Regions from separate parts of the Streptomyces sp. NBC_00344 genome, predicted to be linked through region 2. Evidence: riboswitches for the same ligand, from Rfam matches in the RefSeq annotation. Region 2 holds a riboswitch; the other holds the start of a gene.
The links. A riboswitch is a leader RNA that binds a small molecule or an ion and turns the genes downstream of it on or off. The one in region 2 is predicted to bind cobalamin.

Region 1 (15,059 bases), 3.3 Mb from region 2:
ATGCGTGAGCCGTCCGAGCTGGTCGGCGTCGGAGTCCCCCGCGTGGCCGTGCCGCCGCTTGCGCTGCAGCTCGAAGGCCGGGCGCACCCCGCCGACCAGCAGAAACCAGACGGCGGTGTAGGCGAAGGCGGCCTGGACCTGGGCGCTGGTCAGCCAGGAGATCAGTACGAAGGCGGCGCCCGTGACGATCACTGTGAGCGCCCCGTACGCATTGCGGATCATGACCAGCATGGCGAGCAGCAGGACACAGGCCGCCCACAGGAACAGCGTGATGTGGTCGGCGGCCAGCAGCCAGGCACCGCCGAGCCCCAGCAGCGGTGGCGCGGAGTAGCCGGCGGCCGCCGTGAGGATCATGCCGAGGCCGCTCGGCTTGCCGCGGCTGACAGTCAGCCCGCTGGTGTCGGAGTGCAGCCTGATGCCGTCCAGGCGCCGCCCGGTGAACAGGGCCGTCAGCCCGTGGCCGCCCTCATGGGCGATGGTGACGGCGTTGCGGGTGAGCCGCCATACGCGGTGCGGGACGACGGCTATGAGAGCGACGGCGGCGGCGACGATCACCAGCCACTCGTCCGGGTCGGGCTGAGTGCCGAAGACGCGGTCCATGGGTGCGGGGGCTCCTCGGGAGGGTGTGGTCGGGCGACGGGTGGAAATGGCAGTCTGGCGCATATGTGCGGACGGTTTGCAGCGAGTCGTAAGCCCGAGGATCTCGTGAGCCTCTTCGGGGTGGAGAAGTGGGACCCCACCGAGACGGTGGTCCCCGACTGGAACGTGGCGCCGACCAAGACGGTCCAGGTCGTTCTGGAGCGTCCGGTGAAAGACGCCGAGCTGCGGGTTCCGGTTCGCCAGCTGCGCAATCTGAGGTGGGGCCTTGTGCCCTCCTGGGCGAAGTCGCCCGAAGGAGGCGCCCGGATGATCAACGCTCGGGCCGAGACGATCCAGGACAAGCCCTCGTTCCGCCGGGCCTTCGCCGCACGGCGCTGCCTCGTCCCGGCCGACGGCTATTTCGAGTGGCTGACCGCGCCGGACGAGCGGGAGCTGGAGGTCGAGGGCAGGAAGAAGCGGCCACGGAAGCAGCCGTACTTCGTGACGCCGGCCGACGGCTCTGTGATGGCGTTCGCCGGTCTTTACGAGTTCTGGCGGGACGAGACACTGCCGGGCGATCACCCTGGTGCCTGGTGGACGACCTGCACGATCGTCACGACCGAGGCGGAGACCACGCCGCTCGCCGGGCGCACGGAGGGGGCGGGCGGCCCGGGATCGCTGGCCGACATCCACCCCCGGATGCCGCTGATGCTCACCGAGGACCGCTGGGGCCCTTGGCTGGACCCCTCGCGCACGGACCCGTCCGAGCTGACGGACCTGCTGGCGCCGCCGCCCGCGGGGCTCGTACGGGCGTACCCGGTCTCGACCGCGGTGAGCAATGTCCGCAACAACGGACCGGAGCTGCTGACCGAGCTGGAGGGGCCCGAGGAGGGCACACTCTTCTGATGTGACGTCTGCTGTGAACCCGAGTCCGCGTGTGCGGAGTGTGGAGACCCCGGTCGGGGAGGCCCGCATCACCTGGCGTCCGGCTGCCCGGCCGCACCTGGTGATCGCCCTCAGCCATGGCGCCGGGGGCGGTATCGAAGCCCGTGATCTGCGGGCGCTGGCCGCCGCGCTGCCCCCGCTCGGCGTCAGCGTCGCCCTGGTGGAGCAGCCCTGGCGGGTCGCGGGGAAGAAGGTGGCACCGGCTCCGAAGACCCTCGACGCGGGATGGCGTGCCGTGTGGCCGGCCCTGCTGGAGGCGGGCCTTCCGGTCGTCGCGGGCGGGCGCAGTGCCGGGGCCCGGGTGGCCTGCAGGACCGCAGTGGAGCTGGGTGCCCGGGGGGTGCTGGCGCTGAGCTTCCCGCTGCATCCGCCCGGGAGGCCGGAGAAGTCACGGAAGGACGAACTGCTCGGGACGGGAGTGCCCACACTCGTCGTGCAGGGCGCGAACGACCCCTTCGGGAAGCCCGCCGAGTTCCCCGGAGGCTCATTCGAACTTGTCGCGGTCCCCTCCGCCGACCATGGCCTTGCGGTCCCCAAACGGGCCCCGGTCACCCAGGAACATGCCCTGACGATCATCACGGACGCGGTGGGCGGATGGGCCGGCCGCGTCCGGGAATGCTGAGTCCTGAGCCGCTGTTGTGCCGGACATCAGTACAGAGAATTCCTGGATGTGAAGAGGGAGTCCGTCGCATGGGTTCGACCATCTGCCCGCGCCGCCCGCAGACCGCTGACCTGGAATGGACGGTGCTCTCGGCGGCCAAGAGCGCGCCCTCCCGGAGGGCGGGCGGACCGGATCGTCGTCTATCCTCCGATTCGAGTGGGTCCGGTTTCGGATCTGCCAAGGCGTTGGAGGAGGTGGGTCCGGTCACTGGGACCGACACAGGGACCGAAGACGGCCACGCGGAAGAGACGGCCGCGGAGCGCAACGCGCGCTTCGAGCGGGATGCCCTCGGCTACCTCGATCAGATGTACTCGGCCGCGCTGCGTATGACACGCAATCCGGCCGATGCCGAGGACCTGGTGCAGGAGACCTACGCCAAGGCGTACGGCTCGTTCCACCAGTTCCGTGAGGGGACCAACCTCAAGGCGTGGATGTACCGCATCCTCACGAACACGTTCATCAACTCGTACCGCAAGAAGCAGCGGGAGCCTCAGCGCAGCGCCGCCGAGGAGATCGAGGACTGGCAGCTCGCACGTGCCGAGTCGCACATGTCCACCGGTCTGCGTTCCGCCGAGTCGCAGGCGCTCGATCACCTGCCCGACTCGGACGTGAAGTCCGCGTTGCAGGCGATCCCGGAGGAGTTCCGCATCGCGGTGTATCTCGCCGACGTGGAGGGCTTTGCGTACAAGGAGATCGCGGACATCATGGGTACACCCATCGGGACGGTCATGTCCCGGCTGCACCGGGGCCGCCGTCAGCTGCGCGGCATGCTCGAGGACTACGCACGCGACCGCGGCCTGGTCCCTGCGGGTGCCGGAGAGTCGAACGAAGCGAAAGGTTCGGACTCATGAGTTGCGGAGAGCCGCACGAAACGGACTGCTCCGAGGTTCTGGACCATCTCTACGAGTTCCTCGACCACGAGATGCCGGACAAGGACTGCACCAAGTTCGAGGTGCACTTCGAGGAGTGCTCCCCCTGCCTTGAGAAGTACGGGCTGGAGCAGGCCGTCAAGAAGCTGGTGAAACGCTGCTGCGGCAGCGACGACGTACCGGCGGATCTGCGGTCGAAAGTCATGGGACGCATCGACCTGATCCGCTCGGGTCAGGCAGTTCCCGAGCAGGACGTGACCGTATCCGACCGGTCGGCCGCCGCGCAGGAGTGACCGGGCCCGGGGCCGGCGGCCGTACTCGGTACGACATCTGACGGACCCGCGGGGACAGCAAAGAACACACCGCAGTCCCCGCCCGTCCCGAATTGTCTCCCGGGCCGTCACCCGAAGGTGCTGCTGAAACCCCGATGCGCCGCCCCGGGGGCATCCGCGCGCCTATTCTCCCCAACCTGTACGGCTACGAAGCCGTACGGATCCCGGAGAAGGAGACGCCATGCGCGCAGTGCCGCCGGCCGCGCGTGCCTGCATCCTGTGTGCGGTCCTGTGCGCCGCCGGATGTGTGCTGCCCGCTTTCACCGGCCCGAGCACCCCGTGGCGCACACTGGGGCTGCTCGCCGCCCTGTACGCGGGATGCGAGTTACTCGGCCGCAGGTCTTCCGGTGCCGGATCCTGTTACCCCGTGCTCCTGGCCGCTGCCCTGCTGCTGCCGCCGGGCGCCGCCGCGCTGACCGCGATTCCGGGGGCGCTCATCGGCCGGGTCGAGCACCGGCCGTACGCCGCACGCCGGATCTGGCACGCGGCCCAGCTCGCCGTTGCGGTGCGGGCCGCAGCGGAAATCCCCGCCCATCTGGGGGTACCGCAGGGCTCACCCGGCTTTCCCTACGTGCTGCTGCCCGCGCTCGCCGCGGCTCTCGTCTTCTGCCTGGTCCTGACGGCCCTCGACTCGCTGATGCTGGCGACGGCCGAACGGGCGCGCCCGGGTGCGGTCTGGAGCGGGCTGCCGCGCTCGCTGGCCCCGCACACCGTGCACGGGCTCGCCGGACTGATGATGGCGGTGCTGTGGCGCAGCCCCTTCGGGCCGCCCGCCGCCCTGTTCGTGCTGCTGCCCATCTACATCTCCAGCTGGGTCTTCGCGCAGTACCACCGTGAACGCGCCGCCCACCGGGCCACCATCAGGGCGCTGGTGCAGGCGGTCGACATCAAGGACCAGTACACCCGCGGGCACAGCGAGCGCGTCGGCAAGGCCTCGGCCATGATCGCCGGCGAGCTCGGCATGGACGGCGACAAGCTCGAGGCGCTGCGCTTCGCCGGCATCCTGCACGACGTCGGGAAGCTGGGGGTGCCCACCAGGCTGCTCAGGAAGGACGGACCGCTGACGCCCGACGAGCGCCGGGTCATCGAACTGCATCCCGAGTACGGGCACGAGATGGTCCGGGGTATCGGCTTCCTCGGCGAGGCACGCGCAGCGATCCTGCACCACCACGAGCGGCTGGACGGCTCCGGCTACCCCTATGGCCTCTCCGGGCGGCAGATCCCCGAATTCGCCAGGGTGGTCGCCGTCGCCGACGCCTTCGACGCCATGACATCGACCCGCTCCTACCGCAGGTCGAGACCCGTCGACGCAGCGCTGACGGAGCTGGAGCGCTGTGCGGGCACCCAGTTCGACCCGCTCATGGTCGAGGCGTTCGTCCGGGCCCTGGCGCGCCACGGCTGGCATCCAGCCGTCACCGCCGACGAGCAGGACCCCCTCGAGCACCGGCAGGTCCCGCAGGCCCGCACCGGGAGCGCGCCGTCCGCCGACCGGGAGCGGCCCGCGTGACGGGCCGCCGCACGCCGCTCGCCGTCGTCCTCGTCCATGGCGCCGCCGCCCTGGTCACCGTCGCCTGCCTGGGCTGGACCGGGTGGACCGGCGTCCGGGAAGGGGGCACCGCGCTGGCCTTCGGGGCGCTCGTGGCGGCCGGCGAGCTCGCCCGGCGCACCGGCCCCGGCAGTGAGCGCGAGCCCGCCCCGCTCGGCGCGGCCGGCGCCCTCGCCTACGCGCTGCTGGGGCAGAACGGCGGCCAGCCGACCGCGCACGGTGTCCCCCAGGTGGTCGCCGTCGTCGTCGCGGGCGCCCTGGCGGGGGCGGCGCCCCTCATCGCACAGGGGCGGGGGCCCAGCCCCGACCACATGGCCCGCAGGGTCCTCACCGTCGCCTTCTCCGCCGTCTGCTTCCAGCCCCTCTGCGACTCCGGCCGGATCGACGCCTGGACGGTGCGTGGCCCGTTCTACGCCGTGGTGCTGCTGCTTCTGCTCGGCCTCACCGGCCTGTGCGACGCCGTCATCGCGGCCGCGATGACCCGGGCCAGGACCCGCTATCCCTACGGGCCGCTGCTCCGCGACGAGCTCCGCGCGCTGCTGGGAATCGGCTCCGCCGTCTGCGCCACCGGCGTCGTGATGGCCCTGGGGGTCGCCGTGGCCGGCCTGTGGGCGCTGCCGGTCTTCTGCGTACCCCTGCTGCTCACCCAGCTCTCCCTGCGCCGGCACGCCCTCATCCGCGCCACCTACGCCCAGACCATCACCTCGCTCGCCCGCGCCACCGAGGTCGCCGGATACACCCCGCACGGCCACGCCCGGCGGGTCGCCGTCCTCAGCCGCGCGGTGGGCAGGGAACTGGGCCTCTCAGGTCCCGCGCTGACCGTCCTGGAATACGCGGCGCTGATGCACGACATCGGACAGCTGTCGCTGGTCGATCCGGTCCCGGACGGCGCGACAGCTCTGCTGCCCACCGCCGAGCAGCGCAGGATCGCCCTGCTCGGCGGCGCGGTGGTCCGCAGAACCGGGGCCCCCGCCGAGGTCGCGGTGGTCGTCGAGTGCCAGGCCGACCCCTACCGTGAGCAACCGCTCAGCGCCCGGATCGTCCGCGCGGTCAACGCATACGAGGACCTGGCGGGGGAAGACGCAGGAGCCGGGCCGCTCAGCGCACTGGAGCGGCTGCGGCTCGGCACCGGCCACGACTACCAGCCCGAAGTGGTCGAGTCCCTGGCCCGGGTCCTGTCGCGGGGCGGAGTCGTCCTGTAGCGGGCTTCCGGGCTCCCGGGGGGTGCCGGGCTCCCAGCTGGGTAACCAGTGGGTAATGAGCGCTGCTCCGACCGGGCATGGTTGGATGCGAAGAGAGGGTGTCCGGGGGTATCGGAACCCGGGAAGCAGAGACTGATCGCGACCGGCAGGCGGGAATCGTGAGGATCTTCGGGAAGGTACGGCATCGGCCCTCCGCCTCGTGGCGGCAGGCCACCGACCGCGCGTTCACGCTGATCGGCGACGGTCGGTACGACGACGCGGGGGCACTGCTCACCCGCGCGGCAGATCTCGAACCGTGGCTGTCCGAGTCCTGGTTCAATCTGGCCCTGCTGCACAAGTTCAGACACGACTGGGACCGGGCCCGCACCGCCGGGCTGCGCGCCGTCGCGCTCCTGGACCGCGAGGCGGGCGCTCCCGACTGGTGGAACGTCGGTATCGCGGCCACCGCGCTGCAGGACTGGCCGCTGGCCCGCAGGGCCTGGCAGGCGTACGGGCTGAAAGCGCCGGGTGACGTCGCGTCCAGTGGTGAGCCCTCCGGCATGGAGCTCGGCTCCGCCGCGGTGAGGCTGTCGCCCGAGGGGGAGGCCGAGGTGGTCTGGGGCCGCAGGCTCGACCCGGCCCGGATAGAAGTGCTCTCGATCCCGCTGCCGTCCTCGGGGCGGCGCTGGGGCGAGGTCGTCCTGCACGACGGCGTCCCGCACGGCGAACGCGTCACAGCGGCCGGCCCTTCCTATCCCGTCTTCGACGAGATCGAGCTCTGGGCGCCCTCGCCGGTGCCCACCTGGGTGGTCCTGCTCGAAGCGGCCACCGAGTCGGACCGCGACTCCCTGGAGCGGCTTGCGGCCGACGCCGGATACGCCGCTGAGGACTGGTCCTCCTCCGTGCGGCTGCTGTGCCGGGCCTGCTCCGAGTCGCAGATGGAGAGCGACGAGGGCGACGGCCGGCAGCGGCTGGACCCCCATGACCACAGTGAGCCCGGCCACCCAGGACCGCTGGGCCACCGCACGGCGGGCGAGCTCTGGGTCGCGGAGCGTGAATGCGGCATAGCGGCCCCGGCCGGACTGGTCCGAGGTCTCCTCGACGGGTGGGTGGCCGACAGCCCGGACAGCCGCGGCTGGCGGGATCTCGAAGAAGTCTGCTGAGGGCGCAGCGGACTGCCCGTAGGCTGTACGGGATCGATTCGGGTTTTTGAGGAAGGCGTTCGGCGGACATGTCGCAGCAGGAGACGGACCAGCAGGTCAATGACGGTTTCGTCGTGGACACCGAGGACTGTGAGGAGCGTGAGGCGGCTCACCGGGCCCGGGGCGCCGCCCGTCCCATCACCGTGGTGGGCAACCCGGTGCTGCACAAGGAGTGCAAGGACGTCACGTCCTTCGACGGTGAGCTGGCCCAGCTGATCGACGACATGTTCGCGAGCCAGAAGGCCGCCGAGGGCGTGGGCCTGGCAGCGAACCAGATCGGTGTCGATCTCAAGGTCTTCGTCTACGACTGCCCGGACGACGACGGTCAGCGCCATGTCGGAGCTGTCTGCAACCCGGTGCTCGCCGAGATCCCGGCCGACCGCCGGCGGCTCGACGACTCCAACGAGGGCTGTCTCTCCGTCCCGACGGCCTACGCGGAGCTGGCACGCCCCGACTACGCCGAGGTCTCGGGCCAGGACGCCGAAGGCAACCCCATCACGGTGCGGGGCACCGGCTACTTCGCCCGCTGCCTCCAGCACGAGACCGACCACCTGTACGGCTACCTCTACATCGACCGTCTCTCGAAGCGCGACCGCAAGGACGCGCTGCGGCAGATGGAAGAGGGCACGCCACGCTACGAGACGGTCCCCAACGCCTGATCAGGCGGCACTCAACGGCCCCCGGAACGTCCGCCGGTAGGCGTTCGGGGTCGTGCCGAGCGTGCGGAGGAAGTGGTGGCGCAGCCCCGCCGCCGTGCCGAAACCCACCCGGCCCGCGACGGCATCCACCGTCTCGTCGGACGTCTCCAGCAACTCCTGTGCCATCAGCACCCGTTGCCGCAGCAGCCAGCGGTACGGGGTCGTCCCGGTCTCCTGCTGAAAACGGCGGGCGAAGGTGCGCGGTGACATCAGGGCGCGGGACGCCAGCTGTTCCACTGTCTGCTCCTCGTCGAGATGGTGCTCCATCCAGGCGAGAACGTCGGCGACGCTGTCCACCCGGGCCGGGCTGACCGGGCGTTCGACGAACTGCGCCTGGCCGCCGTCACGGTGCGGCGGAACCACCATCCGGCGGGCGATCTTGTTGGCGACCTGCGGGCCGTGCTCCGCGCGGATGATGTGGAGGCATGCGTCGATACCGGCCGCCGTTCCCGCTGACGTGACGACGGACCCCTCGTCGACGTAGAGCACGTCGGGCTGGACGTCGGCCAGCGGAAAGCTGCGTGCCAGTTCGTCGGCGTGGCGCCAGTGCACGGCGCAGCGGCGGTCGTCGAGCAGCCCCGCGGAGCCGAGGACGAAGACACCCGAGCAGACGCTGAGCACCCGGGCGCCGCGGTCCACCGCCCGCCGCAGGGCATCCAGCAGAGCCGGCGGATAGTCGCGGCTGCCCCGGCTCTCCGCGGCCGGGACGGCGATCAGGTCGGCCTCCTCGAGGCGTTCCAGACCGTGTTCCGTCCGCAGGGTGAAGCCGGCATGCGTCTGCAGGACGGGGCCCTCCGCGGATGCCACCGCGAAGTCGTACACCGGAAGGCCCTCATCGCTGCGGTCGATGCCGAACACCTCGCAGATCACGCCGAGTTCGAATGGATTGACGCCGTTCATCACTACAGCGGCCACATTTTTCAGCATGGTCCGAGTGTGGCAGCAATTCGACGATGTGTGTCAGTCCTGCCACTGATTTTCTGTCGCCGGGAGCGCCACAGTGGAGGACATGAACACGTTCCTGGACTACCTGACCGTCATCGCCGTCTTCGTTCTCATCGCTCTCCCGTCGCTGGTCGGACACGCGCACGAGCGCCGCATCGACCGGCAGCTGGCTCGTGATCCCGGGAGGGAATCCGTCCCCGGGCGGCCGGAAGGCGGGTCGAGGCCGCCGGCCGTGGCGCGCGAGGCCGCCATGTCCAGCCGCGTCGTGGCTTCGTAGCCTGCGCTGCTCCCGGAGAACGTCCGCGCCGAACGGCAGCGTGTCACTGCGCCAGGCGTCCACCGAGGGCGGGACCGCAGCCGGCCCCGCCCTCCGTCTCCGCAGCTGCCGTGGAGCAGTTGCTGTGGAGCGGTTGCTCTAGAACTCGTCGTCGAAGGAGACCGAGCCCTCGACCGCGACCTGGTACGCCGAAGGGCGGCGCTCGAAGAAGTTCGTCAGCTCCTGGACCCCCTGAAGCTCCATGAAGGAGAACGGGTTCTCCGATCCGTACACCGGGGCGAAGCCGAGGCGGGTCAGGCGCTGGTCGGCGACGCACTGAAGGTATTCGCGCATCGACTCGGTGTTCATCCCCGGCAGGCCGTCTCCGCACAGGTCGCGGCCGAACTGCAGCTCCGCCTCCACCGCTTCCCGCATCATGTCGGTGACCTGCGCGCGCAGCGCGTCGTCGAAGAGCTCGGGCTCCTCCTTGCGGACCGTGTCCACGACCTCGAACGCGAAGTTCATGTGCATGGTCTCGTCGCGGAAGACCCAGTTCGTCCCGGTCGCCAGCCCGTGCAGCAGTCCGCGCGAGCGGAACCAGTAGACGTAGGCGAACGCCCCGTAGAAGAACAGCCCCTCGATGCAGGCCGCGAAGCAGATCAGATTCAGCAGGAAGCGGCGCCGGTCGGCTTGGTTCTCCAGTCGGTCGATCTTCTCCACCGAGTCCATCCACCGGAAGCAGAACTGCGCCTTCTCGCGGATGGAGGGGATCTCCTCGACGGCGTCGAAGGCCGCGGCGCGGTCCTGCGGGTCGGGCAGATAGGTGTCGAGCAGCGTCAGATAGAACTGGACGTGCACGGCCTCCTCGAAGAGCTGGCGCGAGAGATAGAGCCGTGCCTCGGGCGAGTTGATGTGCTTGTAGAGCGTGAGCACCAGGTTGTTGGAGACGATCGAGTCCCCCGTGGCGAAGAAGGCGACCAGACGGCCGATCATGTGCTGCTCACCGGGGGTGAGTCTGGCGAGGTCGGTGACGTCCGAGTGGAGGTCGACCTCCTCCACCGTCCAGGTGTTCTTGATCGCGTCGCGATAGCGCTCGTAGAAGTCCGGGTAGCGCATCGGGCGCAGGGTCAGCTCGAAGCCCGGGTCGAGGAGGTTCTTCTGGGAATCGGTGCTCATTACTGGCAGGCCTCGCAGGACTCGGGGTTCTCAAGGGAGCAGGCGATCGCATCCGTGTCGGCGGCCGGCGCGGTCTGCTGCACGGGGATGGGCGCGGCGGCCGATGCCGCACGGGCGATACGCGTCGCGGGACGCGAGCGCAGGTAGTACGTGGTCTTCAGGCCCTGCTTCCAGGCGTAGGCGTACATCGAGCTGAGCTTCCCGATGGTCGGCGTCTCCAGGAAGAGGTTCAGCGACTGGCTCTGGTCGAGGTACGGCGTACGGGCGGCGGCCATGTCGATCAGGCCACGCTGCGGGATCTCCCAGGCGGTGCGGTACAGCGCGCGGACGTCCTCCGGGATCCAGCTGAAGCCCTGCACCGAGCCGCTTGCCTCGCGCAGCGCTTCGCGGGACTGTGCGTCCCAGACGCCCAGCGACTTGAGCTCCTTCACCAGATACGCGTTGACCTGGAGGAACTCGCCGGACAGCGTCTCCCGCTTGAAGAGGTTGGAGACCTGCGGCTCGATGCACTCGTACACACCGGCGATCGACGCGATGGTCGCGGTCGGCGCGATCGCGAGGAGAAGGGAGTTGCGCATCCCGGTCCTGGCGATCCTGGCGCGCAGCGCGGCCCAGCGCTCGGGCCAGGCCGGCTCGGTGCCGTAGTGGTCGGGGTGCAGCACACCGCGGGCGGCACGGGTCCGGTCCCAGGCGGGCAGTGGGCCGTTGCGCGCGGCGAGGTCGCAGGACGCCTCGTAGGCGGCGAGCATGATGCGCTCGGCGATCCGGGTGGAGAGCGCCCTGGCCTCGGGAGAGTCGAAGGGCAGCCGCAGCTTGAAGAAGACGTCCTGGAGCCCCATCGTGCCCAGGCCCACCGGGCGCCACTTGGCGTTGGAGCGGCCGGCCTGTTCGGTCGGGTAGAAGTTGATGTCCACGACGCGGTCGAGGAAGGTGACGGCGGTGCGGACGGTGTCGTCCAGGCGCTCCCAGTCGATGGTGTCGCCGGAGACGAACGCCCCCACGTTGACCGAGCCCAGGTTGCAGACCGCGGTCTCACCGTCGTCCGTGACCTCCAGGATCTCGGTGCAGAGGTTCGACGAGTGGACGACCGAACCGGGCTCGGCGGTCTGGTTGGCGGTGCGGTTCGACGCGTCCTTGAAGGTCATCCAGCCGTTGCCGGTCTGGGCCAGGGTGCGCATCATCCGCCCGTACAGCTCGCGCGCGGGGATGGTCCGCTGAGCCAGGCCCGCCTCCTCGGCCCTGCGGTACGCCGCGTCGAAGGCGTCGCCCCACAGGTCGACCAGTTCCGGTACGTCGGCGGGGGAGAAGAGGGACCACTCGCCGTCCGTGTCGACCCGCCGCATGAACTCGTCGGGGATCCAGTGCGCGAGGTTGAGATTGTGCGTACGACGGGCCTCCTCACCGGTGTTGTCACGCAGTTCGAGGAACTCCTCGATGTCCGCGTGCCAGGTCTCCAGGTAGACGCAGGCCGCGCCCTTGCGCCGGCCGCCCTGGTTCACGGCCGCGACCGACGAGTCGAGGGTCCTCAGGAAGGGGACGATCCCGTTGGAGTGGCCGTTGGTGCCGCGGATCAGTGATCCGCGCGAGCGGATACGGGAGTAGGAGAGACCGATGCCTCCCGCGTGCTTCGAGAGCCGGGCCACCTCGTGGTAGCGGCCGTAGATCGAGTCCAGCTCGTCCAGCGGTGAGTCGAGGAGGTAGCAGGACGACATCTGCGGATGCCGGGTGCCGGAGTTGAAGAGTGTGGGGGACGAGGGCAGGTAGTCGAGGCGGCTCATCAGGCCGTACAGGGCGGCGACCTCGTCCAGCGCCTGGGCGGACTCGTCCTCGGCGAGGCCACAGGCCACACGCAGCATGAAGTGCTGCGGCGTCTCGATGACCTGACGGGTGATCGGGTGGCGCAGCAGATACCGGCTGTAGAGGGTGCGCAGTCCGAAGTATCCGAAGCGGTCGTCGGCCGAGGTGTCGATGAGCGCGTCGAGCCGTGCGGCGTGCAGGCGCACGAAGCTTGCGGTGCGGTCCGCGATAAGGCCCTCACGCTGACCGACGCCCACGGATGCGGAGAACGACACCGCGCCCTGACCGGCTGCCTCGTCCGCGATGGTACGGGTCAGCAACCGCGCCGCGAGCTGCGAGTACGCCGGGTCCTCGGAGATCAGGCCGGCGGCCGCCTCGGTGGCCAGCTCCCGCAACTCCGCCTCGTCCGAAGCGGCGTTGCGCCCGCGCAGCGCCGCGGCGGCGACCTTGCCCGGGTCGGTGTCGGGGAGATCGGCGGTGAGGTCGGTCAGGGTCCGCAGCAGTACGGTTCCCGGGGCATCCGCCAGCTGCTCGGTGGCAGGTGCGGTGGGCGCGATGGTCACGGTGCGCTCTCCCTCGCTCGGCTGAGGGCCGGCGGCAGGCGCGGGTGCGTACGGGCACGCCAGAGGCAGCACACCGCACAGCATCAGCAGGCCCAACCGCGAGGCCCGGACGTTTGCCATCCGGTTCGGTCGAGCCGGATGCGCCGTCGGCAGGTCCTCGGACTCCACGGTGCGCGAAAGCGCACTGATCACACCGTTGCGGGACAGTTCCGGATTCGCACCGGATTCCCCTGCGGCGACAGCGAGCATGAGCATACATGTGGGGGCCGTTGGATGTGGAACCCCCCATATGTTGTGTCGCGATGTCGCGTTGCGTGGTGTCGGATCACCAGCGCGTAGGTCAGCGGAGCACCCTGGGCAGGGCGCCCGGTCCCGCTCCGGCGTCCTGTCGAAGCCCCGTCGGGCATGGATCCGCTGTGCGTCGCACGGGTCTGGCACCGGCGGCCGGAGAAGGACGAAGGACCGCCCCGGCTCTCCTGAAGGGGAGGCGGGACGGTCCTAGGCTGCCGTGCGGGGTTCGGCCGGTACGGTCAGGCGATGCCCGGACTGTCCGCGGCGCCCGCGACGGGTGCGCCCGGTGCGCCCACCGTGGCCGGCGGAAGGTCCACCTGGACCCCGGGGTCGCCGGCGTCCGCCGTGTAGTCCTCCGGCGACGTCTCGTCGATCCCCGCCGGTGCCTTGACGGCGTTGAGGACGAAGGTCAGCACCACCGTCACCAGGACGTTCATCACGAACGCGGTGAGGCCGGTGTAGCCGATCTCGCCGAGACCCGGTATGTCCTTGGAGGACCCGCCGAAGTGCTTCTGCGTGGGGCTCGCGACACCGTAGGCGGCGAGCGTCCCGTAGAGCATGCCGACCGCCCAGCCCGCGAGCAGTGCCCAGCGGTGGAACCACCGGGTGAAGAGCCCGCCGACCAGTGCCGGCATCGTCTGGAGGATCCAGATGCCGCCGAGCAGCTGGAAGTTGATGGCGACCGTCTTGTCCATGGTGAGGACGAAGACGAGCGCGCCCACCTTCACCACCAGCGAGACCAGTTTGGAGACCTTGGCCTCCTGGGCCGCCGTCGCGTCCGGTTTCAGGAAGTCCTTGTAGATGTTCCGGGTGAAGAGGTTCGCCGCGGCGATGGACATGATGGCGGCCGGTACCAGCGCGCCGATGCCGATGGCGGCGAAGGCGACGCCCGCGAACCAGTCGGGGAACATGTTCTCGAAGAGCTGCGGGATGGCCAGCTGGCCGTTCTGCACCTTGATGCCGGCCGCGATGGCCATGAAGCCGAGCAGCGCGAGGAGGCCGAGCATCAGCGAATAGAGCGGCAGGATCGCGGTGTTGCGCCGGATCACATTGCGGCTGCGCGAGGAGAGCGTCGCCGTGATGGAGTGCGGATACATGAACAGCGCCAGCGCCGAGCCGAGCGCCAGCGTGGCATAGCCCCACTGTCCGGTCGCCGCCGGTACCAGCGACCCCCGTGGCTTGCCGGTTGCCGGATTGGTCTGCGCGAAGGCGTGGCCGGCCTTGGCGAAGATGTCGTCGAAGCCGCCCAGCTTGATCGGGATGTAGATGATCGCCACGACTATCACCAGATAGATCAGGCCGTCCTTGACGAAGGCGATCAGCGCCGGGGCCCGCAGCCCGGACGAGTAGGTGTAGGCCGCGAGAACCGCGAAGGCGATCAGCAGCGGGAGGTCCTTGACGAACCAGTTGGTGCTGTTGTCACCGCCGACACCCATCACGTCGAGTACCGCCTGGATACCGACCAACTGCAGGGCGATGTACGGCATCGTGGCGAGGATGCCGGTGATCGCGACAGCCAGCGAGAGCCCCTTGGAGCCGAAGCGGCCGCGGACGAAGTCCGACGTCGTCACATAGCCGTGCTTGTGCGAGACCGACCAGAGCCGCGGCAGGAAGGTGAAGATCAGCGGGTAGACGAGGATGGTGTACGGCACGGCGAAGAAGCCGGCCGCGCCCGCCGCGTAGATGGCCGCCGGGACCGCGACGAAGGTGTATGCCGTGTAGAGGTCGCCGCCGAGCAGGAACCAGGTGACCCAGGTCCCGAACGAACGCCCGCCCAGGCCCCACTCGTCGAGGCTCTCCGACGTGTCGGCGCGGCGCCAGCGGGCGGCCATGAAGCCGACGACGGTCACCGCGACGAAGAAGAAGATGAAGACACCGAGAGCGATGCCGTTCACGCCGTCCTTCATGCTGACGCACCTCCCTTGCGGGCGCGCTGGTCACGCTGCCACAGCTTGTACGCGAGCATCGTGAGCGCAGTCGAGATGAGCACCCAGAGCATCTGGTACCAGTAGAAGAAG
Region 2 (15,059 bases):
CCGAGGCACTGGCCGCGGCCGGCACCGAGGTCTTCGGAGTGCCCGCCGCACTGCTGCTCTTCGTCGCCGGGTTCCTGGTGGCCCATCTGGTGGAACGGTTGCTGGCGGTGCGCCAGGCGGCGCACGGTGCGTCGGACGAGCGGGTCCCCCAGGTAGGACTGACCGCGGCCGCCGCGATGGTCGGGCACAGCCTGATGGACGGTGTCGCGATCGGCGCCGCCTTCCAGGTGGGCGGCGGCATGGGAGCCGCCGTGGCGATCGCGGTGATCACCCATGATTTCGCGGACGGATTCAACACCTACACACTGACCAGCCTCTACGGCAATGCGCGCCGCAACGCGATCGCCATGCTGGTCGCCGACGCGCTGGCGCCCGTGGTGGGCGCCGCGTCGACGCTGTTGTTCACCCTCCCGGAGCAACCCCTCGGCTGCTATCTCGGCTTCTTCGGCGGCGTCCTGCTCTATCTGGCCGCCGCGGAGATCCTGCCCGAGGCGCACCACGACCACCCGGCGCGCTCCACGCTGCTGTTCACCGTCGCGGGAGTGGCCTTCATCTGGCTCGTTGTCGGCGTGGCGGGCTGACCCGGGCCTCTTCACCCCGCGCACCCGTCCACGAACCGCCGGGCGAGCGCCGGATGCCCCGCCCAGTGCGTGTGCAGGTAGCTCGCGTGCACACCCTGCGAGACGAACCCCTCGAGACGGCGCTCCGGCCGGTGCATGCCCCAGGCAGCGGTCTCCCCGGCGCCGGGCTCCAGTACCGTCCGGTGGAACTCGTGCCCCCGCAGCCGGGTACCGGCCAGGGCGAGCGAGCTGTCGGACACGGCGACCGCGTCCCGGTAGCCGAGGGTCAGCCGCTCCGACATCCGTGCCTCGGCGTCCAGTACGCCGCACATCGGCTGCCCGTCGAGCGAGCGCGAGAGGTAGAGCAGGCCGGCGCACTCGGCTGCGATGGGCGCTCCGGAGTACGCGAGCTCGGCAACGGCCTTGCGCAGGGGCTCGTTGGCGGACAGCCCGGGGGCGTACACCTCGGGGAAGCCCCCGCCGATGACCAGACCGCCGGTGCCCTCGGGCAGTTGCTCGTCGTGCAGCGGGTCGAAGGTGACGACTTCGGCGCCGGCCGCGGTCAGGAGCTCGGTGTGCTCGGCGTACGAGAAGGTGAAGGCGGGCCCGCCGGCGACGGCGACGACGGGGCGAGCACCGCGGGGCGCGCCTTCCGTGCCGGTGCCGCTCAGCCGTCCGGGCGGCGAAACGCCCGTCCGGACGGGCAGCTCCGCCACGGCGACGTGCGGATCCCAGGCATCCCCGTCCAGGGCCGGAGCACTGCGCGCCAGAGCCAGCAGGGCCTCCAGATCACACCCGGCCCGCACCTGTGCGGCCAGCGCGCGTACCGAATCGACCGCCTCCGGCCGGCGCTCGGCGACCGGCACCAGACCGAGATGCCGGGCCGGTGTCCGCACCTGCGGCGCCCGCCGCAGAACGCCGAGCACCGGCACCCCGGACTCGTCCAGCGCCTCCCGCAGCATCGTCTCGTGGCGATCGGACGCCACCTTGTTGAGGATCACCCCGCCGATCCGCACCGCCGGATCCCAGGAGGCGAACCCGTGCACGAGCGCGGCCACCGAACGTGACTGGGACGAGGCGTCGACCACCAGCACCACGGGTGCCCGCAGCAGTTTGGCGACCTGCGCCGTGGAAGCCAGCTCGCCCTGGCCGGCCGCCCCGTCGAACAGCCCCATGACGCCCTCGATCACCGCCAGATCGCAGCCGGCCGCACCGTGCGCGAAGAGCGGTGCGATGAGCTCCGTACCGCACATGTACGCGTCGAGATTGCGCCCCGGCCTGCCGGTGGCCAGTGCGTGGTAGCCGGGGTCTATGTAGTCGGGTCCCACCTTGTGCGGGGACACCGCGAGCCCCCGTTCGGCGAAGGCGGCCATCAGACCCGTGACCACGGTGGTCTTGCCGCTCCCCGAAGCCGGCGCCGCGACGACGAGCCGAGCTACCACTCGATGCCCCTCTGGCCCTTCTGACCGGCGTCCATCGGATGCTTGACCTTGGTCATCTCGGTCACCAGATCCGCGAAGCCGAGCAGTTCCTCCGGGGCGTTGCGGCCGGTGATGACCACATGCTGGGTGCCGGGGCGGTCCCGCAGCACGGCGATCACCTCGTCGGTGTCCACCCACCCCCAGTGCATGGGGTAGGCGAACTCGTCCAGCACGTACAGCCGGTACGTCTCCGCGGCGAGGTCGCGCTTGACCTGCTCCCAGCCTTCCCTGGCCGCCTCCTCGCTGGACTCGATGTCCCGCTGCACCCAGGACCAGCCCTCGCCCATCTTGTGCCAGGCGACGGTCCCGCCCTCGCCGCTCTCGCCGAGCACCCGCAGGGCCCGCTCCTCACCGACCTTCCACTTCGCCGACTTGACGAACTGGAACACCCCGATGGGCCATCCCTGGTTCCATCCGCGCAGCGCGAGCCCGAAGGCGGCCGTCGACTTGCCCTTCCCGGGGCCGGTGTGCACCAGGGTCAGCGGCCGGTTGCGGCGCTGGCGTGTGGTGAGCCCGTCGTCGGGCACGGTGGTCGGCTGTCCCTGCGGCATCAGGCCGCCCTCCTCGAAGTGGTCCGGGCACCGGTCCCGGATCCGGTCGACACGTCCTTCACAAGCCCTGCGATGCTCTCGGCGCGCAAGTCGTCCAACGTGACCGCGGTGCCGCCGAGATGGCGCGCCAGGTCACCGGCGAGCCCCAGCCGTACCGGCCCCGACTCGCAGTCCACGACGATGGACGCGATGCCTTCGGCCTCGTGCAGCCTGGCAGCCCGGGCGGCCAGCGCGACCGGCTCCGGCCCGCCGGTGGCGCGCCCGTCCGTGACGACGACCAGCAGCGGGCGGCGGGAGGGATCCCGCATCCGCTCGATCCGCAGAACGTCATGGGCCTTCAACAACCCGGCGCCCACCGGGGTCCGCCCTCCGGTGGGCAGTTGCTCGAGCCGGGCCGCCGCCGCGTCGACGGATGAGGTGGGCGGCAGGGCGACCTCCGCGTCCTTGCCGCGGAAGGTCACCAGACCCACCTTGTCGCGCCGCTGGTACGCGTCGAGCAGCAGCGAGAGCACCGCACCCTTCACCGCGCTCATCCGCTGACGCGCGGCCATCGATCCGGACGCGTCGACCACGAACAGCACCAGATTGCCCTCGCGCCCCTCCCTGGAGGCCTGCCGCAGATCGTCCCTGCGGACCACCAGACCGGTACCGGACCTGCCGCGGGCCCGCTGATGCGGCGCGGCGGCCTGCACCGTCGCCGCCAGATGCAGCTTGGTGAGCGCCCCTCGGGGCCTGGTGGCCCCGGTGGTCCTGCCGTGCTCGGTACGCGCCCGGGAGCGGCGTCCGGCCGCGCCCTCCCCGAGCCCGGGCACGCTCATCATCTTCGTCCTGAACGGCTCGGCCGCCCTGGCGGCCGGCTGCTCTCCGCCCCGGCTGCCCGGCGGATCTGCCGTCTCCCCGGAACCGGCGGGGCTTTCGGAGCCGCCGGAGCCTTCGGAGTTGTCCGAGTGCCGGCCCGGGTCGCCGGACTCGGGCGTGTCGCCGGCACCGCCGTCGCTCTCCGGCGGCGTGCCGGGCCCGTCCTGCGGAGGACTTCCGCCCCCATCGGGCCCGCCGGGGTCGGGATCGTCGTCGCTGTCCCCTCCGAACTCCCTGAGCGTGTCGTCGAGCTTGTCCTCGTCGAGTCCCGGCGCGTCGAACGGGTTCCGCCTGCGCCGGTGCGGCAGCGCGAGCAGCGCGGCCTGCCGTACGTCGTCCGCTGTGACGTCGCTGCGCCCCGCCCAGGCGGCCAGTGCGCTCGCGGTACGGGCCATCACGATGTCGGCCCGCATACCGTCCACCTCGAAGGCCGCGCAGGTCGCCGCGATCTGCAGCAGCGCGGGGTCGCCGAGACGGACGGCCGGCAGCAGCGCCCGTGCCGCCTCGATGCGCTCGCGCAACGCGCCTTCCTCCTCGGCCCACTTGGCGGCGAAGGCCGCGGGGTCGTCGTCGTACGCCAGACGCCGCCTGACCACCTCGACCCGCTGTTCGGGCTCCCGCGATGCGGCGACCTCCACGGTCAGTCCGAAGCGGTCCAGCAACTGCGGCCGCAGCTCACCCTCTTCCGGGTTCATGGTTCCGACCAGCAGGAAGCGGGCGGCGTGGCGTACCGACACACCCTCGCGCTCGACGTACGAAGCCCCCATGGCGGCCGCGTCGAGCAGCAGGTCCACCAGGTGGTCGTGCAGCAGATTGACCTCGTCGACGTAGAGGATCCCGCGGTGTGCGTCCGCGAGCAGCCCCGGCTCGAAGGCCTTCACCCCCTCGGCGAGCGCCCGTTCGATGTCCAGGGCTCCGACCAGCCGGTCCTCGGAGGCCCCGACGGGCAGTTCGACCATGCGCGCGTCCCGCGACACGCCCGCAGCCTCGTCCGCAGCACTGTGCGGCCCGTCGGGACACGCCGGGTCGGGGGCCACCGGATCGCAGGAGAAGCGACAGCCCGCGACGACGGCGACATCGGGCAGCAGGGCCGAAAGGGCCCGGACGGCTGTCGACTTGGCGGTGCCCTTCTCTCCTCGGACCAGTACACCGCCCACGGCGGGGGACACCGCGTTGAGCAGCAGCCCGAGCCGCAGGTCGTCCATCCCGACTATCGCGGTGAACGGATAGGGGGTGGTCATGAGGGGATCACTCCTTCTGGGGGACGGACGGACGGGCGGACGGCGGCAGACTGCCGGCCGGTGCGCGGCAGCGGCGGGGTGCCATTCAGCGGGGCGCTCATGGCGCTCCGGGTGCGATGAAGGGAAGTCCTGCCGGGGCGCCCGACTCGATGAGGGCGAGCAGCCCTTCGGTGTCGGCGTGCTCCTCGATGAGGTCGCCCAGACGGTCCAGCTGGTTCTCGCGGAGCATCCCGAAGCTGGTGTCCGGGGCCGGTACGAAGCGACGCCCCGCAGCCCGGGCCACTTCCCGCAGGAAGGCGCGCCGGAAGCCGTCGCTCTCCAGTGAGCCGTGCCAGTGCGTGCCCCAGACAGAACCGGTGCGGCAGCCGTCCAGGAAGGTTTGGCCGCCCAGCACTTCGGCGACACCGTGATGGATCTCGTAGCCCTCGACGCGCTCGCCCAGGGCCTCGCCGACGGGCCTGGCGAGCGTCTTCTCCGCGGCGAACCTGACGCGTACCGGAAGCAGCCCGAGGGCGTCCACGGCTCCGGCCCGCGACTCGATCTCGTCCTCGATGTGCTCACCGAGGAGCTGGAAGCCACCGCAGATCCCCAGGACCGGGCGACCCTCGGCGGCACGCCGGGCCAGCGCGTCGGCAAGTCCGCGCCGGCGCAGCCACTCCAGTGCGCGCACGGTGCCACGGGTCCCCGGCACGATCACCAGGTCCGCGTCGACCAGTTCTTCGGCCCGGTCCACGAAACGCACCACGACACCGGGCTCGGCCGCCAGGGCGTCCACATCGGTGAAGTTCGACATCAGCGGTACGGCGCAGACCGCGACCCGCAGCACGTCCTCCCCGTACGGAGGGGCGACCGCGGACTCGCGCACGGCGCCCCGCATCGACACGTGCAGCCCGTCCTCCTCGTCGATGCCGAGACCGTGCGTGAACGGCAGTACGCCGTAGGTGCGCCGCCCGGTGAGCCCGTGCAGCATGTCGAGTCCCGGTTCGAGCAGTGACGCGTCGCCGCGGAACTTGTTGACGATGTACCCGGCGACCAGTGCCTGGTCCTCGGCGCTGAGCAGCGCCGTGGTGCCGAAGAACGAGGCGAACACACCACCGCGGTCGATGTCGCCCACCACCACCACGGGGAACCGCGCCGCCCGCGCTATGCCCATGTTGACGATGTCCGTACGGCGCAGATTGATCTCGGCAGGACTGCCGGCTCCCTCACAGATCACGGCGTCATATGTGCCCCGGAGCTGAGCCAGACAGTCCGTGACAGTCCCCAGCAGTGCTTCCTGACGCCCCTGGTACCGCGCCGGCCCACCGGACGGCCCCTGCGGCACGCCGAAGAATCCGCGCGCACTCATCTCGCCCACCGGCCTGCCCAGCAGCACCACTTGGCTCGACTTGTCACTGCCCGGTTTGAGCAGAACCGGGTTCATCAGCGCCGAAGGTTCCACCCTGGCGGCCTGCGCCTGCATCGCCTGCGCCCGCCCGATCTCCGCGCCCTCGCGTGTCACGAAGGAATTCAGCGACATGTTCTGTGCCTTGAACGGTGCGACCTTCACCCCGCGGCGCACCAGCCACCGGCAGATGCCCGCGGTCACCACACTCTTCCCGGCATCCGAAGTGGTTCCGGCGACCAGCAGTCCGCCACTCATCCGCGCACCTTTCTCACCACAAGGGCCGCCGCGAGTGCGAGCAGTCCCACCCGGCGCGACAGCCGCACCGCTCGGTCGATGTCGCCCACTGCGACGGGCCTGCCGCCGCCGTTGAGCACCGCCCGGTGCTCGATCCGGCCGCTGTACGCGAGTGTGCCGCCGAGCCGGACGCCCAGCGCCCCCGCGAACGAGGCCTCCACCGGGCCCGCGTTGGGGCTCGGATGCCCGCCCGCGTCCTCGCGCCAGGCGCGTGCCGCCGCCCGCGGGTCGCCTCCGGCGAGCACCGCGAGCACGGCGGTCAGCCGGGCCCCCGGCCAGCCGGCCAGATCGTCGAGCCGCGCCGAGGCCCAGCCGTACCGCAGGTACCGGGGCGACTTGTGTCCGACCATGGCGTCGAGGGTGTTCACCGCACGGAAACCGGCCAGCCCGGGCACCCCGCACAGGGCACCCCAGACGAGTGCGCCCACCACGGCGTCCGATGTGTTCTCGGCGACGGACTCCACCACCGCGCGCGCCAGTTGCTGTTCGTCGAGAGCCTGCGGGTCCCGCCCGCACAGATGCGGTAGCCGCTCCCTGGCCGCTTCGATGTCCCCCGCGGCCAGCGCCTCGCCGATCGCGCGCGCTTCCCGCCCCAGTGAGGTCCCGCCGATGACCGCCCAGGTGGTGGCGGCGGTCAGCGCGATGCCCGCACCCGGGTTCCCGCGTACGGCCCGCCCGGCAAGCACCGCGGCGCTCACCGCGGCTCCGGCGCAGACCAGGGTGTGCAGTGCCCCCCAGCCCCGGTGGTCGCGCCACAGCCGCCGCTCCACAGCGGCCGCGGCCCGCCCGAAAGCGGCGACGGGGTGTCCGCGGCGCGGGTCCGCGAGGATCAGGTCCCCGACAAGGCCGGCGGTGGCGCCGTACACGAATACACGCTCGGCACGCATGGCGTCAGCAGGCCGATACGCCTCGGCGGACCTTCGCGACGGTGGTACTCGGAGGATCGGGCAGCAGGCAGCCGCGCATGGCGATAGGTCCTCACTCAGGGTGTCCGCGCCCTGGTTCGACGTGTCCGGCGGTGAGAGTTCCTGGCTCCCGGGGGGTGCCCCCCGATGACAGTGGCGGGACCGCGCCGGATTCGCACCGGGCTTCCTCTCCTGCCGCCGTATTGGCCTCGGCAGTCCACCACGCGCCGCGAACAGCCGTCAACTCACCCTTGACCTGCGGCGAGGGACTGTGCTGAGGCCCACAGCGGTCCGCCCCGCGTCCGGCCGTGGAGAGCCGGACGCGGGGCGGACCGCTGTGGGGTACGGGGATCAGGCCACGATCAGATAGATCCCGTAGGCGACGGCCGCCGCGCAGAGCGCGAAACAGAGGTAGGCGCCGGAGCGGGCCGCGACGGCCGGTCGGGAAGCGGTGTGAGCCGCCCCCTCCGGCGCGGATCTGCCGGCGAGAGCCACCACCCCGAGGGTGAACAGGCCCACCAGCCCCACGGTGGACACGAGGCTGACGCCGAAGACGGTGCCGAGAGCTGCCCAGTCGATGTTCATGCTGCGGGTGTCCTTCTGCTTCAGACCGTGGCCGGTCGGGTCGGCTCCGGTGCGGCGCCTCCCGGTGCGGGGATGGTGGTCCAGAGACCTTCGGCGGCCGATCCGGCCGGAGGCGGGGTGACGGCGGCGACAGCGGTGGTCACCACACCGGCCGGCTCGTCGGGGGTGACGCTGTGGACGCCGACGGGCTTACGGCGGGAGAGCGACCAGATGACGCCGGATCCGGCGACGAGCAGCACCGCGACGGCGCCGACCCCCCAGGGGCCACGGCCGGTCAGATACTCGGCGCCCGCGCCGACCAGTGCGGCGGCCGGCAGGGTCAGGCCCCAGGCGATGAACATCCTGGTCGCGGTGGACCAGCGCACGACGCCGCCCTTGCGGCCGACACCCGCGCCCATCACGGCGCCGGAGCAGACCTGGGTGGTGGAGAGCGAGAAGCCGAGGTGGGAGGAGGCCAGGATCACGGTCGCGGCACCGGTCTGGGCGGCGAAGCCCTGCTGCGGCCTGAGCTCGGTGAGGCCCTTGCCCATGGTGCGGATGATGCGCCAGCCGCCCAGGTAGGTGCCGAGAGCAATGGCCGTTCCGGCGGAGACGATGACCCAGAGCGGAGGGTTCGAGCCGGGGGCGATCACATTGCCGGTGACCAGCGCCAGGGTGATGACACCCATGGTCTTCTGCGCGTCGTTGGTTCCGTGCGCGAGGGAGACAAGTCCGGCGGACGCGATCTGTCCGGCGCGGTAGCCCTTGGCCGTGGCCTTCTCGTCCGCACGGCGGCCGACGCGGTACGTCAGCCTGGTGGCGAGCAGGGCAGCGAGACCGGCGACGACCGGCGCGGCCACCGCGGGAAGCAGCACCTTGGTGATGATCACGTCCCCGTTGACCCCGGAGGATCCGACCGACATCAGTGTGGCGCCGATGAGGCCGCCGAAGAGCGCATGGGAGGAACTCGACGGCAGGCCGAGAAGCCAGGTCAGCAGATTCCACAGGATGGCGCCGACGAGCGCCGCGAAGATCACTTCAGTGGTGATGCCCTGTTCGTTGATGATCCCGCCGGAGATCGTCTTTGCGACCTCGACCGACAGGAACGCCCCGACGAGGTTGAGCACGGCGGACATCGCCACCGCGGTCTTTGGTTTGAGAGCACCGGTCGAGATGGTCGTCGCCATCGCGTTGGCCGTGTCGTGGAAACCGTTCGTGAAGTCGAACACGAGAGCGGTAATGATCACGATCCCAAGGAGCAGGGTCAAGTGTTCCATTTACCTGGGCAATCGCTCGAGGTCATTGACGCACCGAACGTAGGCAACCTGAGTGAACGGAAGATGAACTGAGGCGGGCGCTGTGGTGACTCTGTCCGGTCGGCGCGGTTCCGGTTCCGGTCACCGGCACCCGGTGCGCAGCGGAGTCTGCCGCGTGCCGTGTGGCGCTGTGGGCGGGCCTGGCATCATCGCCGGATGACCGACCGCGACAGCACACCGACCGCAATCGCCCGGGCCTGGCACGACCTGGTCGCCACCGCCCGCAGATCGGCGGCGGAGGGCCTGGTCGTCGGCACATCGGGGAACGTGTCGGTACGCACCGGTGATCTGGTGCTCGTCACCCCCAGCGGGGTCCCCTACGACAGGCTCGGCCCCGAGGACACCGTCGCGGTGGACCTGGAGGGCCGCCAGGTGGCCGGCGAGCTGAAACCGACCAGTGAACTGCCGCTGCACCTGGCGGTCTACCGGCACACCGGGGCGTCCGCCGTGGTCCACACCCACGCCGTGCACGCGACGGCTGTCTCCACTCTGGTCCCTGAGCTGCCGGTCATCCACTACATGACCGCGGCGCTCGGCGGCCCGGTACGGGTCGCTCCCTACGCGCTGTACGGAACGGACGAGCTGGCCCGGAACATGCTCGCGGCGCTGGAGGGCCGCACCGGCTGTCTCCTGCGCAACCACGGCACGGTGACCGTCGGCGGTTCCCTCGACCAGGCCTACGACCGCACGGCCCAGCTGGAGTGGATGTGCAGGCTCTGGCTCACCGCGAGCTCGGTTCCCGGCCGGACCCCCTCGCTGCTCTCCGCCGCCGAACTGGCCGAGGTGGGCGAGAAGCTCCGGGGTTACGGACAGGGGTAGCGGGGCGGCCGCCGACGACCCCCTCCCGGAGGCCCGGGGTACCCGGGGCCGGCCCTTTTGCTGCCGCCCACTGGCCCTCGCGCCCGGGTGAGCCGACACTGGGACAGTGCGCCCGGCTATAGCGACGGCAACGGCCGTCACCTCCCTGATCGGTGTCGGCGCGGCTGCGGTCGCCGCCGGCCGGTACGCCGGCGACGTCGCTCTCAAGACGTCGCACGGCCGGCCGCTGCCCACCGAGCCCCGCCTCTCGGTCCACGCCACGGCACCCGGCCGCATCACTCTGACCCGCTGCCTGGCATCACTGCGCCCCGGTACCTACGGCCTCGAGGGTTTCGGGGTGCATGCCGTCGTCGGCCCCGTGCTCGACCAGGAACCGCACACCGCGGACACGGTCGTACGCCGCCTCGAACGGATCACCCACGGTTCGCCCGAGCCCGGCGACAAGGTGCGGCTGACCCCGCAGGTGTATCCCGGCGACCCCCGCTCGGCGCTCGGGATCGACTTCACCGATGTGGACATCGCCGGTGAACTCGGTTCGTGCCCTGCCTGGTTCGTGCCGGGGCCCCGCCCCACCTGGATCATCACGGTGCACGGCCTGGGTACCACCCGGGAACATCCGATGAATGTGCTGGAACTGCTGCATCAGCAGCAGTTCCCGGTGCTCGACATCACCTACCGCGGGGACGCCGGCGCCCCGGCGGCCCCCGACGGTCTCGGGCACCTCGGCGAATCGGAGTGGCGCGATCTGGACGCGGCCATCCGCTACGCCGTACGCCACGGGGCCGAGCGCGTCATCCTGCACGGCTGGTCCACCGGAGCGTCCATGGCGCTGCACGCGGCGGCGGCATCGGCGCTGCGCGACCGTATCAGCGGCCTGGTGCTCGACTCGCCCGTCCTCGACTGGGAGGCCACCCTGCGTGCCCTGGCATCGGCCCGCCGGACCCCCGCCGCTCTGCTGCCGCTCGCGGTCCGGGCCGTCCAGGGGCGGACGGGGCTGAACGGCGACCGGCTGCACGCCGCGTCGGCGCCCTCGGCGCTGCGTGTTCCCACGCTGATCTTCCACGGTCCCGGCGACCGGCTGGCGTCCTGGCAGCGCTCGCGTGAACTGGCGTCAGCGCGACCGGAGTTGGTCATTCTGCACGAGGTCGGCGATGCTCCGCACGCAGCCATGTGGAACGCGAATCCGACCGACTACGAGGAAGCCCTCCGACGTTTCCTGACGCCCTTGATGTGACACGCCCCGCGGCACCGGTGAGCCGGCGGGGGTGTCGCGCGGGTGCTCCGGGGCCGCGCCGGGGACGCCGGGGCCGGTCCCGCGATGTGCGACGGGGGGTTCCGTTTGGGCTTTCGGCCCGTCAGAGGCAAGACTGCTCCCCGTGACGTCCCGTACTCCGCGCGACTCCAGGCTCCGACTCGTCCGCCCCCGACCTCTCGTCACGGCCCGCCGTGTCGTGACCGGCGGGCCGATCCGACCCACCCCGCGCCCGCCGGAGGGCACCCCGCCCGCCGCGGAACTGGCCCGTCAGGCCAGGGCGGTCCTCGCCGACGCCGTACGGATCGCACGCTGGGCCGCGGAGGCCCGGCCGGTACAGGCAGGGGCCCTGGTCCCGCAGGCGGCCGAACAGGCCGTGCGCGCACTGGCGTTGACGCCGGAGCAGGTACGCGCGGGCTGGGACCGTGCCCGGCTCGCCGGGCTCGTCGAGCTGCACGGCGACACCGCACGCCCCGGCTGGCGGCTGCGTGCCTGGGACCGGGACGACACCGCGGTGCTGCGCGGCTGGGTCGCGCTCTTCGATGCCTGGCCGATCATTCATCCGGCCGCCGACGACGTCGCCGCCTCCGCGGTGGCCGAGGTCGTCGAGGCCGTACCGCAGGTGCTGTCCCTGCTCCAGCTCTCCGCCGGGCCGGTCACTGTGCCCGCCCTGCTCGATCTGCTGGAGCAGCGGGTGGCCGAGTTGCACGAGGAACGCTGCGAGGTGCCGTACGGCCCGCAACAGCAGCCGGCGTCCCCGGCCCCGCTCCCGGCCCTGCTGGACTGGGCCCTGCGGGGCCTGGCGGCGGTCGGCGCGCTGACGCTGGGGCGGGGCCAGGCGACTCTCACCCCGCTGGGCAACTGGGCGGTCTGGGTCAAGCTGGAACAGATCTGCGTCGCGGCCCAGAGTCCGGCGGGCAACATCGAGCAGTCGGCCGGCGCCATGCTCCGCGGCTGCGCCGGGCTGACTCCTGGGCCGGCGCGCGCCGAGTACCGCGCCTGGCTGGCCGCTCGCACCGTCGGCAGCGCGGTCACCGAACTCCTCGGTGTCGCACGGGGTGAGGACGCGCTGTTGCGCGGCCTCGCGTTCGAGGCCCTCCGGGTGGTCGGAGCACCGGCCGAGGCGGCTCTGCGGGCCGCCGCCCATGAGGTGCCGCTGCGCCCCTATGTGGTGCTCTGGCTGGCGGAGTACGAGGGTGCGGACCCCGACGACGCCCACGACGCTCTCACCCGTGCGGAGGCGACCTGGCTCTGGGTGGACACAGCGGCCGCCGTCGCCGATCACGGCGATGGCCCGCTGCTGGTGCGCCACCTGGAATCGGCAGTACAGGGCACGGTCCCCGCGCTGCTGGAAGAGGTACAGGCGGTGGGGCACCCGCGCACCGTGCAGGTACTGGTCGCCCTCGCCGCGGCGCATCCGGACCCCGCCCTGGCCAAGGCCGTCCGCAGGGCGGCCTTTCAGGTGCACACCGGGGGAGTCTGACCCGGGGGCAGCGGCGGCCGGCCTAGGCGGAGGCCCCCGGCGCATAGGTTCCGAAGGTCCAGATGTTCCCCTCGGCATCGCGGGCCATGTAGTCGCGTGACCCGTAGTCCTGGTCGGTCGGCGGCATCAGGATCTCCACCCCGTGTTCCACCGCCCGCCGGTGATGGGCGTCGGTGTCCTGGACCACGACATAGATGCCGGTGGGGCCGCCGCCCGCCATCGCCCTGGCGAAGATGCCCTCCCTGCCCCTGGAACCCAGCATCACCATGCCGTCGCCGTAGGCCAGCTCGGCGTGCATCACCTGACCGTTCTCGTCCTCGTAGACGGCCTGCTCACTGAAGCCGAACGCCTCAGTGAGCAGCCGGATGGCCGCTTTCGCGTCGTCGTAGAGAATCGCCGGACTGATGGTGGCGGCCATGCCGATCACCCTTCCACTCGACTGCTGGGCCGGACCGGTCCTGCCGGGGAGCGGCCGTTGCGGCCCGCCGTTCGCCCGACCGGTTCCAGTCTGGCACCGGGCGCCCCGGTGAGCCCTGCCGTGACACGGCTCACCGGGGGAGGACCCGGGAGGACGGCCGCGGCGGCAAATCGCTTGCGCGGCACCGTTAGACTGAGTCCCATGGCATTTCTCCTTGTGCATTAGCCGGCGTCGAAGAGTCCCCTCCGCCCGCCCTTCCGCCGTCCATACCGCCCTGGAGTTTTTCCGTGATCACCGCTTCCGGCATCGAGCTGCGTGCCGGCGCCCGCATCCTCATCGAGTCCGCCTCCTTCCGCATCGCCAAGGGCGACCGCATCGGGCTGGTCGGCCGCAACGGTGCCGGCAAGACCACGCTCACCAAGTGCCTCGCGGGTGAGGGCGTCCCCGCCGGGGGCACCATCACCCGTTCCGGCGAGGTCGGCTACCTCCCGCAGGACCCCCGCACCGGTGACCTGGACGTACTCGCGAGCGACCGCATCCTCTCCGCCCGCGACCTCGACTCCGTCCTGCGCAAGATGCGGGAGAACGAGGAGCGGATGGCGAACGGACAGGGCGCCACCCGCGAGAAGGCGATGAAGAAATACGAGCGCCTGGAGACGGAGTTCCTCACCAAGGGCGGTTACGCCGCCGAGGCCGAGGCCGCCACCATCGCCGCCGCGCTCGGCCTGCCCGACCGTGTCCTCGGCCAGCCGCTGCACACCCTCTCCGGCGGGCAGCGCCGCCGGGTGGAGCTCGCCAGGATCCTCTTCTCGGACGCCGACACCCTGCTCCTCGACGAGCCCACGAACCACCTCGACGCCGACTCGATCGCCTGGCTGCGCGAGTACCTCAAGACCTACCGCGGCGGCTTCATCGTGATCTCGCACGATGTCGAGCTGGTCGAGACAGTCGTCAACAAGGTCTTCTACCTGGACGCCAACCGCACCCAGATCGATGTGTACAACATGGGCTGGAAGCTCTACCAGCAGCAGCGCGAGGCCGACGAGAAGCGCCGCAAGCGCGAGCGCCAGAACGCCGAGAAGAAGGCCGCGTCGCTCAACTCGCAGGCCGACAAGATGCGGGCCAAGGCCACCAAGACCGTCGCCGCGCAGAACATGGCCAAGCGGGCCGACCGGCTGCTCGCCGGGCTCGAGGCCGTACGCGTCTCCGACAAGGTCGCCAAGCTCCGCTTCCCCGACCCCGCACCCTGCGGCAAGACCCCGCTGATGGCGGAGGGGCTGTCCAAGTCGTACGGCTCTCTCGAGATCTTCACCGATGTGGATCTCGCGATCGACAAGGGTTCACGTGTCGTCATCCTGGGCCTCAACGGTGCGGGCAAGACGACCCTGCTGCGGCTGCTGGCCGGGGCCGAGAAGCCGGACACCGGCTCGGTGCTCGAGGGACACGGTCTGAAGATGGGCTACTACGCCCAGGAGCACGAGACACTCGACCCCAAGCGCACGGTGCTGGAGAACATGCGCTCGTCCGCGCCGGACCTCGATCTGGTCCAGGTCCGCAAGACGCTCGGTTCGTTCCTCTTCTCCGGTGACGATGTCGACAAGCCCGCCGGGGTGCTCTCCGGTGGCGAGAAGACCCGCCTGGCGCTGGCGACACTGGTCGTCTCGTCGGCGAACGTGCTGCTCCTCGACGAGCCCACCAACAACCTCGACCCGGCGAGCCGCGAGGAGATCCTCGGCGCGCTGCGCACCTACAAGGGCGCGGTCATCCTGGTCACCCACGACGAGGGCGCGGTCCACGCGCTGGAGCCGGAGCGGATCATTCTGCTGCCGGACGGTGTCGAGGACCTCTGGGGCCCGGACTACGCGGATCTCGTCGCGCTCGCCTGATCCACTTCGGATAGATCATTCGGCCTACGGGTGATCCATCATCT

Region 1: it holds a riboswitch for cobalamin, as region 2 does, so the genes downstream of both, OHS16_RS09760 (ribonucleoside-diphosphate reductase subunit alpha) here and OHS16_RS24895 (cobalamin biosynthesis protein) in region 2, are expected to answer to the same signal.

Annotation. Positions count from the first base shown of each region.
Region 1 covers NZ_CP107996.1:2,190,917-2,205,975, reverse strand. Annotated here, with positions in the region: gene OHS16_RS09820 (M50 family metallopeptidase) at 1-600, opposite strand, end outside; gene OHS16_RS09815 (SOS response-associated peptidase) at 664-1,485, shown strand; gene OHS16_RS09810 (alpha/beta hydrolase family protein) at 1,487-2,146, shown strand; gene OHS16_RS09805 (sigma-70 family RNA polymerase sigma factor) at 2,380-3,036, shown strand; gene rsrA (mycothiol system anti-sigma-R factor) at 3,033-3,347, shown strand; gene OHS16_RS09795 (HD-GYP domain-containing protein) at 3,568-4,893, shown strand; gene OHS16_RS09790 (HD-GYP domain-containing protein) at 4,890-6,134, shown strand; gene OHS16_RS09785 (tetratricopeptide repeat protein) at 6,293-7,276, shown strand; gene def (peptide deformylase) at 7,345-7,974, shown strand; gene OHS16_RS09775 (helix-turn-helix domain-containing protein) at 7,975-8,940, opposite strand; gene OHS16_RS09770 (hypothetical protein) at 9,023-9,235, shown strand; gene OHS16_RS09765 (ribonucleotide-diphosphate reductase subunit beta) at 9,374-10,390, opposite strand; gene OHS16_RS09760 (ribonucleoside-diphosphate reductase subunit alpha) at 10,390-12,750, opposite strand; cobalamin riboswitch at 12,882-13,005, opposite strand; gene mctP (monocarboxylate uptake permease MctP) at 13,281-14,948, opposite strand; gene OHS16_RS09750 (DUF3311 domain-containing protein) at 14,945-15,059, opposite strand, start outside.
Region 2 covers NZ_CP107996.1:5,511,212-5,526,270, forward strand. Annotated here, with positions in the region: gene OHS16_RS24870 (ZIP family metal transporter) at 1-581, shown strand, start outside; gene OHS16_RS24875 (cobyrinate a,c-diamide synthase) at 593-2,002, opposite strand; gene cobO (cob(I)yrinic acid a,c-diamide adenosyltransferase) at 1,996-2,592, opposite strand; gene OHS16_RS24885 (putative cobaltochelatase) at 2,592-4,691, opposite strand; gene OHS16_RS24890 (cobyric acid synthase) at 4,789-6,333, opposite strand; gene OHS16_RS24895 (cobalamin biosynthesis protein) at 6,330-7,259, opposite strand; cobalamin riboswitch at 7,375-7,515, opposite strand; gene OHS16_RS24900 (hypothetical protein) at 7,629-7,862, opposite strand; gene OHS16_RS24905 (inorganic phosphate transporter) at 7,883-9,118, opposite strand; gene OHS16_RS24910 (class II aldolase/adducin family protein) at 9,314-9,976, shown strand; gene OHS16_RS24915 (alpha/beta hydrolase family protein) at 10,083-11,210, shown strand; gene OHS16_RS24920 (hypothetical protein) at 11,353-12,711, shown strand; gene OHS16_RS24925 (VOC family protein) at 12,734-13,129, opposite strand; gene OHS16_RS24930 (ABC-F family ATP-binding cassette domain-containing protein) at 13,417-15,015, shown strand.